Linked DNA regions of Tolumonas auensis DSM 9187. The protein of the gene in region 1 interacts with the protein of each later gene in a pairwise test. Links are inferred from orthologs where the notes say so. Each region holds a gene or a part of one and is shown in the gene's direction. Other genes may lie near its edges.

Region 1 (3,498 bases):
CTGAGCACCTTGCTTTGCCATGCTTTCGCTTAAAATACCGCCGCCGCAGCCGACATCAAGCACTTGTTTGCCAAATAAACCTTCGCAATGATCGGAAATCCACTCCAGACGCAGCGGATTCATCAGGTGTAATGGTTTGAAATCACCGTGAGGATCCCACCAGTTACTGGCAATGGCTTCAAATTTAGCTATTTCCTGAGAATCAACATTCATTTAGCGCTGTCCTTCATGACAGTTTGGGGTTGGTATCAGTGCATTATATCCAACGAGTTAGCTTAAAACAGGTGATCTGTCAGCGATTGGGGAAATCCATCATTTGTGATAGAATTCGCCACTATTGCTTTCAAGTAGCTTGAAGTAGGAATACATAATTATATGAGCGATCTAGCCAAAGAGATCATCCCGATAAATATCGAAGACGAGTTACGTAACTCTTATCTCGATTATGCAATGAGTGTCATCGTCGGGCGTGCACTGCCAGACGTGCGGGATGGTTTAAAACCAGTGCATCGTCGTGTTTTATTTGCGATGCACGAGTTGAGTAACGACTGGAACAAACCTTATAAGAAATCTGCCCGTGTCGTCGGTGACGTGATCGGTAAATATCACCCACACGGTGACTCAGCGGTATACGACACTATCGTTCGTATGGCGCAGGATTTCTCCATGCGTTACACACTGGTCGATGGTCAGGGTAACTTCGGTTCTGTAGACGGCGACTCCGCTGCTGCGATGCGTTATACCGAAATCCGTATGGACCGCATCGCTCATGAGCTGCTGGCTGATCTGGAAAAAGAAACTGTCGATTGGGTTCCTAACTATGACGGCACAGAGCAAATCCCGGCTGTTATGCCAACGAAGATCCCTAACCTGCTGGTAAACGGTTCGTCCGGTATTGCGGTAGGTATGGCGACCAATATTCCGCCACACAACCTGACTGAAGTCGTCGATGGTTGTCTGGCACTGATGGAAAACTCAGAATTAACGATTGATGAGTTGATCCAGCTGATCCCAGGTCCTGATTTCCCAACAGGCGGTATCATCAATGGCCGTTCCGGTATCCTTGATGCGTACCGTACTGGTCGTGGCAAAATTTATGTGCGTGCGCGTACTGAAATTGAAACTGACGAGAAGAACGGTAAAGAATCCATTATCGTCACTGAGTTGCCATATACCGTCAACAAAGCCCGTTTGGTAGAAAAAATTGCCGAGCTGGTAAAAGATAAAAAAATCGAAGGTATTACTGCGCTGCGCGATGAGTCTGACAAAGACGGTATGCGTGTGGTGATTGAATTGCGTCGTGGCGAGCTGACCGAGGTTATGCTGAATAATCTCTACACGCACACACAGATGCAAAACGTGTTCGGTATCAACATGGTGGCGCTGGTTAATGGCCAACCAAAAACACTGAATCTGAAAGAGATTCTGGCTGCCTTTATCGACCATCGTCGTGAAGTAGTTACTCGCCGTACCGTATTTGAATTACGTAAAGCGCGTGAACGTGCACATATTCTGGAAGGTCTGGCGATTGCGCTGGCGAATATCGACCCGGTTATTGAGTTGATCAAAAACTCCTCCAGCCCGGCAGAAGCGAAACAAGGTCTTGTTGCCCGTGGTTGGGCGCTGGGTGCTGTAGCTGAAATGCTGGAACGTGCTGGTGGTGATGCGGCACGTCCTGAATGGCTGGAACCAGAATTCGGTATCCGTGATGACCATTACTTCCTGACTGAACAACAAGCTCAAGCCATTCTGGATCTGCGTCTGCACAAACTGACCGGTCTGGAACATGAAAAAATTCTGGATGAATACCGTGAATTGTTGGGCGAAATCGCTGAACTGCTGCGTATTTTGGCTAGCCCAGAACGTTTGATGGAAGTCATTCGTGAAGAACTGGAATTTGTGAAATCTCAGTTCGGTGATAAACGTCGTACCGAAATTCAGGCCGCCAGCATCGAAATCAACATGGAAGATCTGATCACACCGGAAGACGTGGTGGTAACACTGTCGCACGAAGGCTATGTGAAATATCAGCCATTGTCTGACTACGAAGCGCAGCGTCGTGGTGGTCGTGGTAAAGCCGCGGCGAAAGTAAAAGATGAAGATTTCGTTGAACAACTGTTAGTGGCGAATACTCACGACACCATTCTCTGCTTCTCAACGCAGGGTAAAGTGTACTGGCTGAAAGTTTATCAATTGCCTGAAGCCAGCCGTACCGCACGTGGCCGTCCGATTATCAACCTGTTACCACTGGATGAAAACGAACGTATTACCGCGATTCTGCCGGTTAAATCTTACGATGATGATAAGTATGTCTTCTTCGCAACCGGTGATGGTACGGTGAAAAAGACAGAACTGTCTGCTTATTCCCGTCCGTTGTCATCAGGTATCCGTGCTATTAACCTGAATGAAGGTGATTCACTGATTGGTGTCGCCATCACTGATGGTAACAGCGAAATTATGCTGTTCTCTGATGCCGGTAAAGTTGTCCGGTTCAACGAAAGTGATGTTCGTTCCATGGGTCGTACCGCAACGGGTGTTCGTGGTATGAAACTGGGTGAAACGGATAAAGTCGTTTCGCTGATCGTTCCTCAGAATGGCGGTGCTATCCTGACTGCAACCGAAAATGGTTACGGTAAGCGTACTGATCTGGCGGAATATCCGGTGAAGAGCCGTGCAACATTGGGCGTGATCTCGATTCAGGTGACTGAGCGTAACGGTAAGGTGGTCGGTGCGATTCAGGTTGATGAATCAGATGAAATCATGCTGATCACCAACGCTGGCACACTGGTTCGTACCCGTGTCTCAGAAGTTGGATTGATTGGCCGTAACACCGCCGGTGTTCGTCTGATCCGTACTGCGGAAGATGAGAAACTGGTTAGCCTGGAACGTGTTGCAGAACCGGAAGGCGACGAGTCAGACGCTGAAGGTGATGTTGATTCATCTGAAGAAACATCAGCTGAATAAAGTCAGAGAGAGGACGTAGTACATGAACGCATGGAAATTCTGGTTAGCAGCTACGCTGTTTAGTGGAATTCAGACGGTCTCTGTAGCTGCAACAGACTCTGGCGAAAAGAATGTGCCAGCAAAACCGTCACTGGTGACACCTGAAGTGATGGCGAAATACGCCATCACCAAACAGACGATGGATAAGAAACCGAACTGTAACGATGTTACAGTTCCGCTTCTGTCGGCTTTTTGTGAGCGGCCAATTCTGACTTCGCTGGACGGTAAAATCCGTCAGCTGATGCAGGAATTACCGTCCAAACAGGCTCAGTATCCGCAGTTTGATTTGCAGAAAGATCAGCAGTCATGGCTGACTCGTCATGATAACTGTATGCAAGATAAAGACCTGAAAATGTGTCTGGAGCTTTCCTATATGGAACGATTGTCTGAACTGCAATCACAGTTCGGGCTTGTTCCGCAGGAAGGTCCAATCCATTATCAGTGCGGTGCTGACAAACAGGATGTCTGGCTGACGTTTTATGCAACCTCACTGCC
Region 2 (3,366 bases), 1.6 Mb from region 1 along the record:
TCTACTGAAACAGCGTAATGCCTTATTACGACAATCCAGCCACTATGCGCCACTGGCTTACTGGGATCAGCAGCTGGCTGAATTCAGTGAGGCATTGAGTGTTTTCCGGCAACAATATTGTCAGGCCTTGCTGCCGCTGGTACAGCAGATCTGTCAGGAGTTGTTGCCCGAATATACTTTCCAGGCCACTTTTTATGCTGGCTGGCAGCAGGAACAGGGATTGCACCTGTTACTGCAGGAAGGGTTTGAACGTGACCGGCAGTTAGGTCACACGGCCATTGGCCCGCATCGTGCTGATTTGCGGCTACGGGCTGAAGGCGTTCCGGTGCAGGATTTACTGTCCCGTGGTCAGCTCAAGTTACTGGTTTGTGCATTGCGTCTGGCGCAGGGATTGTATCTGCGGCAGAACAGCGAGAAGACTTGCCTGTTTCTGATTGATGATTTTGCTTCAGAGCTGGATGCGGAGAAACGCTACGTCCTGGCCAAACGGTTACAGCAATGTGAGTCACAGGTGTTTATCACCGCGATTGACCAGCAACCGTTACAGGAAATGATGCAAGAATTTGATTGCCGTTTGTTTCACGTGAAACAGGGCAACATAACCGAATAGTCGACACAGTGGGAATAAACATGAGCGAGAATACTTACGACTCCTCGAGTATTAAGGTACTGAAAGGGCTGGATGCGGTACGTAAACGTCCGGGTATGTATATCGGGGATACCGATGACGGATCAGGTCTGCATCACATGGTATTCGAAGTGATGGATAACTCCATCGACGAAACACTGGCAGGTCACTGCACGGATATCGTTGCCCGTATTCATGAAGATGGATCGGTATCGGTGCGCGACAATGGTCGTGGTATTCCGGTCGACATGCATAAAGAAGAAGGCCGCTCTGCGGCTGAAGTCATCATGACCATCCTGCATGCGGGTGGTAAATTCGATGATAACTCCTACAAAGTATCCGGCGGTCTGCACGGTGTGGGTGTTTCGGTCGTTAACGCGCTGTCAGACAAACTGCTGCTGACCATTCAGCGTAACGGTAACATTTATCAGCAGACCTATTTCCTGGGTGAGCCTGATGCCCCGCTGGCGATCATTGGCACGTGTGAAGGCACGGGAACAGAAATCCGTTTCTGGCCAAGTCTGTCTATTTTCTCTGACGTGACGTTCCGTTATGAAATTCTGGCGCGTCGTTTCCGTGAACTCTCATTCCTGAACTCCGGCGTTTCTATCCGTCTGATTGATGAGCGTGATGGCCGTGAAGATCACTTCCATTATGAAGGTGGTATCCGCGCATTCGTGGAATATCTGAATCAGAACAAAACGCCAATCCATCAGAAAGCATTTTATTTTGATCTGGCGCGTGAAGACGGTATTTCTGTGGAAGTGGCGATGCAGTGGAACGATGCCTATCAGGAGAACGTTTACTGCTTTACCAACAACATCCCTCAGCGTGATGGTGGTACTCACCTGGCGGGCTTCCGTTCTGCGCTGACCCGTACGCTGAACACGTACATGGATAAAGAGGGTTACAGCAAAAAAGCCAAAACCTCTGCCTCCGGTGATGATGCGCGGGAAGGTCTGACGGCAGTTATTTCTGTCAAAGTACCGGATCCTAAATTCTCTTCCCAGACCAAAGACAAGCTGGTTTCTTCCGAAGTGAAGACGGCGGTTGAACAGGCGATGGGTGAGAAGCTGGACGAATACCTGCTGGAAAATCCGGGTGAAGCCAAGATCATTGTCGGCAAGATCATCGATGCCGCGCGTGCGCGTGAAGCCGCGCGTAAAGCACGTGAGATGACTCGTCGTAAGGGTGCGCTGGATATCGCGGGTCTGCCAGGCAAACTGGCGGATTGTCAGGAACGTGACCCGGCACTCTCTGAACTGTACCTCGTGGAAGGTGACTCCGCGGGCGGCTCTGCCAAGCAGGGACGTAACCGCAAGTATCAGGCGATTCTGCCACTGAAAGGTAAGATCCTGAACGTGGAAAAAGCCCGTTTCGACAAGATGATTTCCTCACAGGAAGTCGGCACGCTGATCACCGCGCTGGGCTGTGGTATTGGCCGCGATGAATACAATCCGGACAAAATGCGTTATCACAACGTCATCATCATGACCGATGCGGACGTCGACGGTGCGCATATCCGTACGCTGCTGTTGACCTTCTTCTATCGTCAGATGCCGGAAATCATTGAGCGTGGTTATGTCTATATTGCGCAGCCACCGTTGTATAAAGTGAAAAAAGGTAAACAGGAACAGTACATCAAAGATGAAGAGTCGTTGCTGGAATACCAGACCACACTGGCACTGGATGGTGCGGAATTGTATGTGAACGATTCTGCACCGGCTATTTCCGGTGCCCAGCTGGAAAAAATGGTACTGGAATACCGTACGGCGCAGCATCTGATTACCCGTCTGGCGCGTCGTCTGCCGGAAGCAGTGCTGCAACAGTTACTGATTCTGCCTGTGCTGACCACAGAGGCACTGAAAGATGAAGCCCAGGCCAAGGCATGGGTTGCGCAGTTGCAACACAACCTGGATGAGCACGGTAACAATGGCTCGCAATATACCTTGTCAGTACACCGTCACGCAGAGCATGGTGTTTATCTGCCGCAAATTCTGCTGCGTCAGCATGGTGTCGAAAAACACTATCAGCTGGGTTTTGAGTTCCTGAACTCACCGGAATATCAGCAGATTGTTAACATCGGTCAGCAGATCACTAACCTGATAGAACCGACAGGTTTCCTGAAGCGTGGTGAGAAAGTCCGTCCGGTAACCAGCTTTGAAGAAGCGCTGCAGATCTTACTGGATGAAGGTAAACGCGGTCTGTATATCCAGCGCTATAAAGGGCTGGGTGAGATGAATCCGGAACAGTTGTGGGAAACCACCATGGACCCAATGACCCGTCGTATGCTGCAGGTCACCATTGAAGATGGCATGGCAGCCGATCAGCTGTTTGCTACCCTGATGGGTGATAATGTTGAGCCACGCCGTGCATTCATCGAGAGTAATGCATTGAAAGTCGCGAATCTCGACATCTAGGTCATAGTTTATACGTCATTCGTTGAAAGCGAACAGACCCCGGGCAGTCACCTGTCCGGGGTTTTTTTATGCCGATATGAAAGAGAAAACCAGCACTACAAATGAATAGTCTATAGTTAAAAAGGTGCCTCTATTGGCACCAATCATCATGGGGATCCATGCATGTGAGTAAGTATGAAGAGGGACAGACTGGATGCGTTATTGGCTCAGTATGTTGTTGCTATCATTGGCGGGATATTGTCCGGCTTCAGAACTGGTGGTTTATACCTGGGAGTACTATCTTGCTCCGGAGGTGAAATCCCGTTTTGAGCAGGAGAC

Evidence for each region.
Region 2: the proteins of gyrA (region 1) and gyrB interact in binary tests that used the Escherichia coli proteins (3 or more experiments, as listed by UniProt). The link is inferred for Tolumonas auensis DSM 9187 from one-to-one orthologs.

What each region holds. Positions count from the first base shown.
Region 1 is NC_012691.1:1,585,116-1,588,613, forward strand. The notes cover bases 1-3,169. They hold gyrA (DNA gyrase subunit A), read left to right. Parts: upstream 1-375; coding sequence 376-2,964; downstream 2,965-3,169. Other genes in these bases: ubiG (bifunctional 2-polyprenyl-6-hydroxyphenol methylase/3-demethylubiquinol 3-O-methyltransferase UbiG), read right to left, coding at 1-213; TOLA_RS07315 (lysozyme inhibitor LprI family protein), read left to right, coding at 2,987-3,169. In the rest of the region: more of TOLA_RS07315, read left to right, coding at 3,170-3,498. UniProt on the Escherichia coli protein: A type II topoisomerase that negatively supercoils closed circular double-stranded (ds) DNA in an ATP-dependent manner to maintain chromosomes in an underwound state.
Region 2 is NC_012691.1:2,989-6,354, forward strand. The notes cover bases 303-3,339. They hold gyrB (DNA topoisomerase (ATP-hydrolyzing) subunit B), read left to right. Parts: upstream 303-630; coding sequence 631-3,048; downstream 3,049-3,339. Other genes in these bases: recF (DNA replication/repair protein RecF), read left to right, coding at 303-610; TOLA_RS00025 (polyamine ABC transporter substrate-binding protein), read left to right, coding at 3,242-3,339. Also shown: more of recF, read left to right, coding at 1-302; more of TOLA_RS00025, read left to right, coding at 3,340-3,366. UniProt on the Escherichia coli protein: DNA gyrase negatively supercoils closed circular double-stranded DNA in an ATP-dependent manner to maintain chromosomes in an underwound state.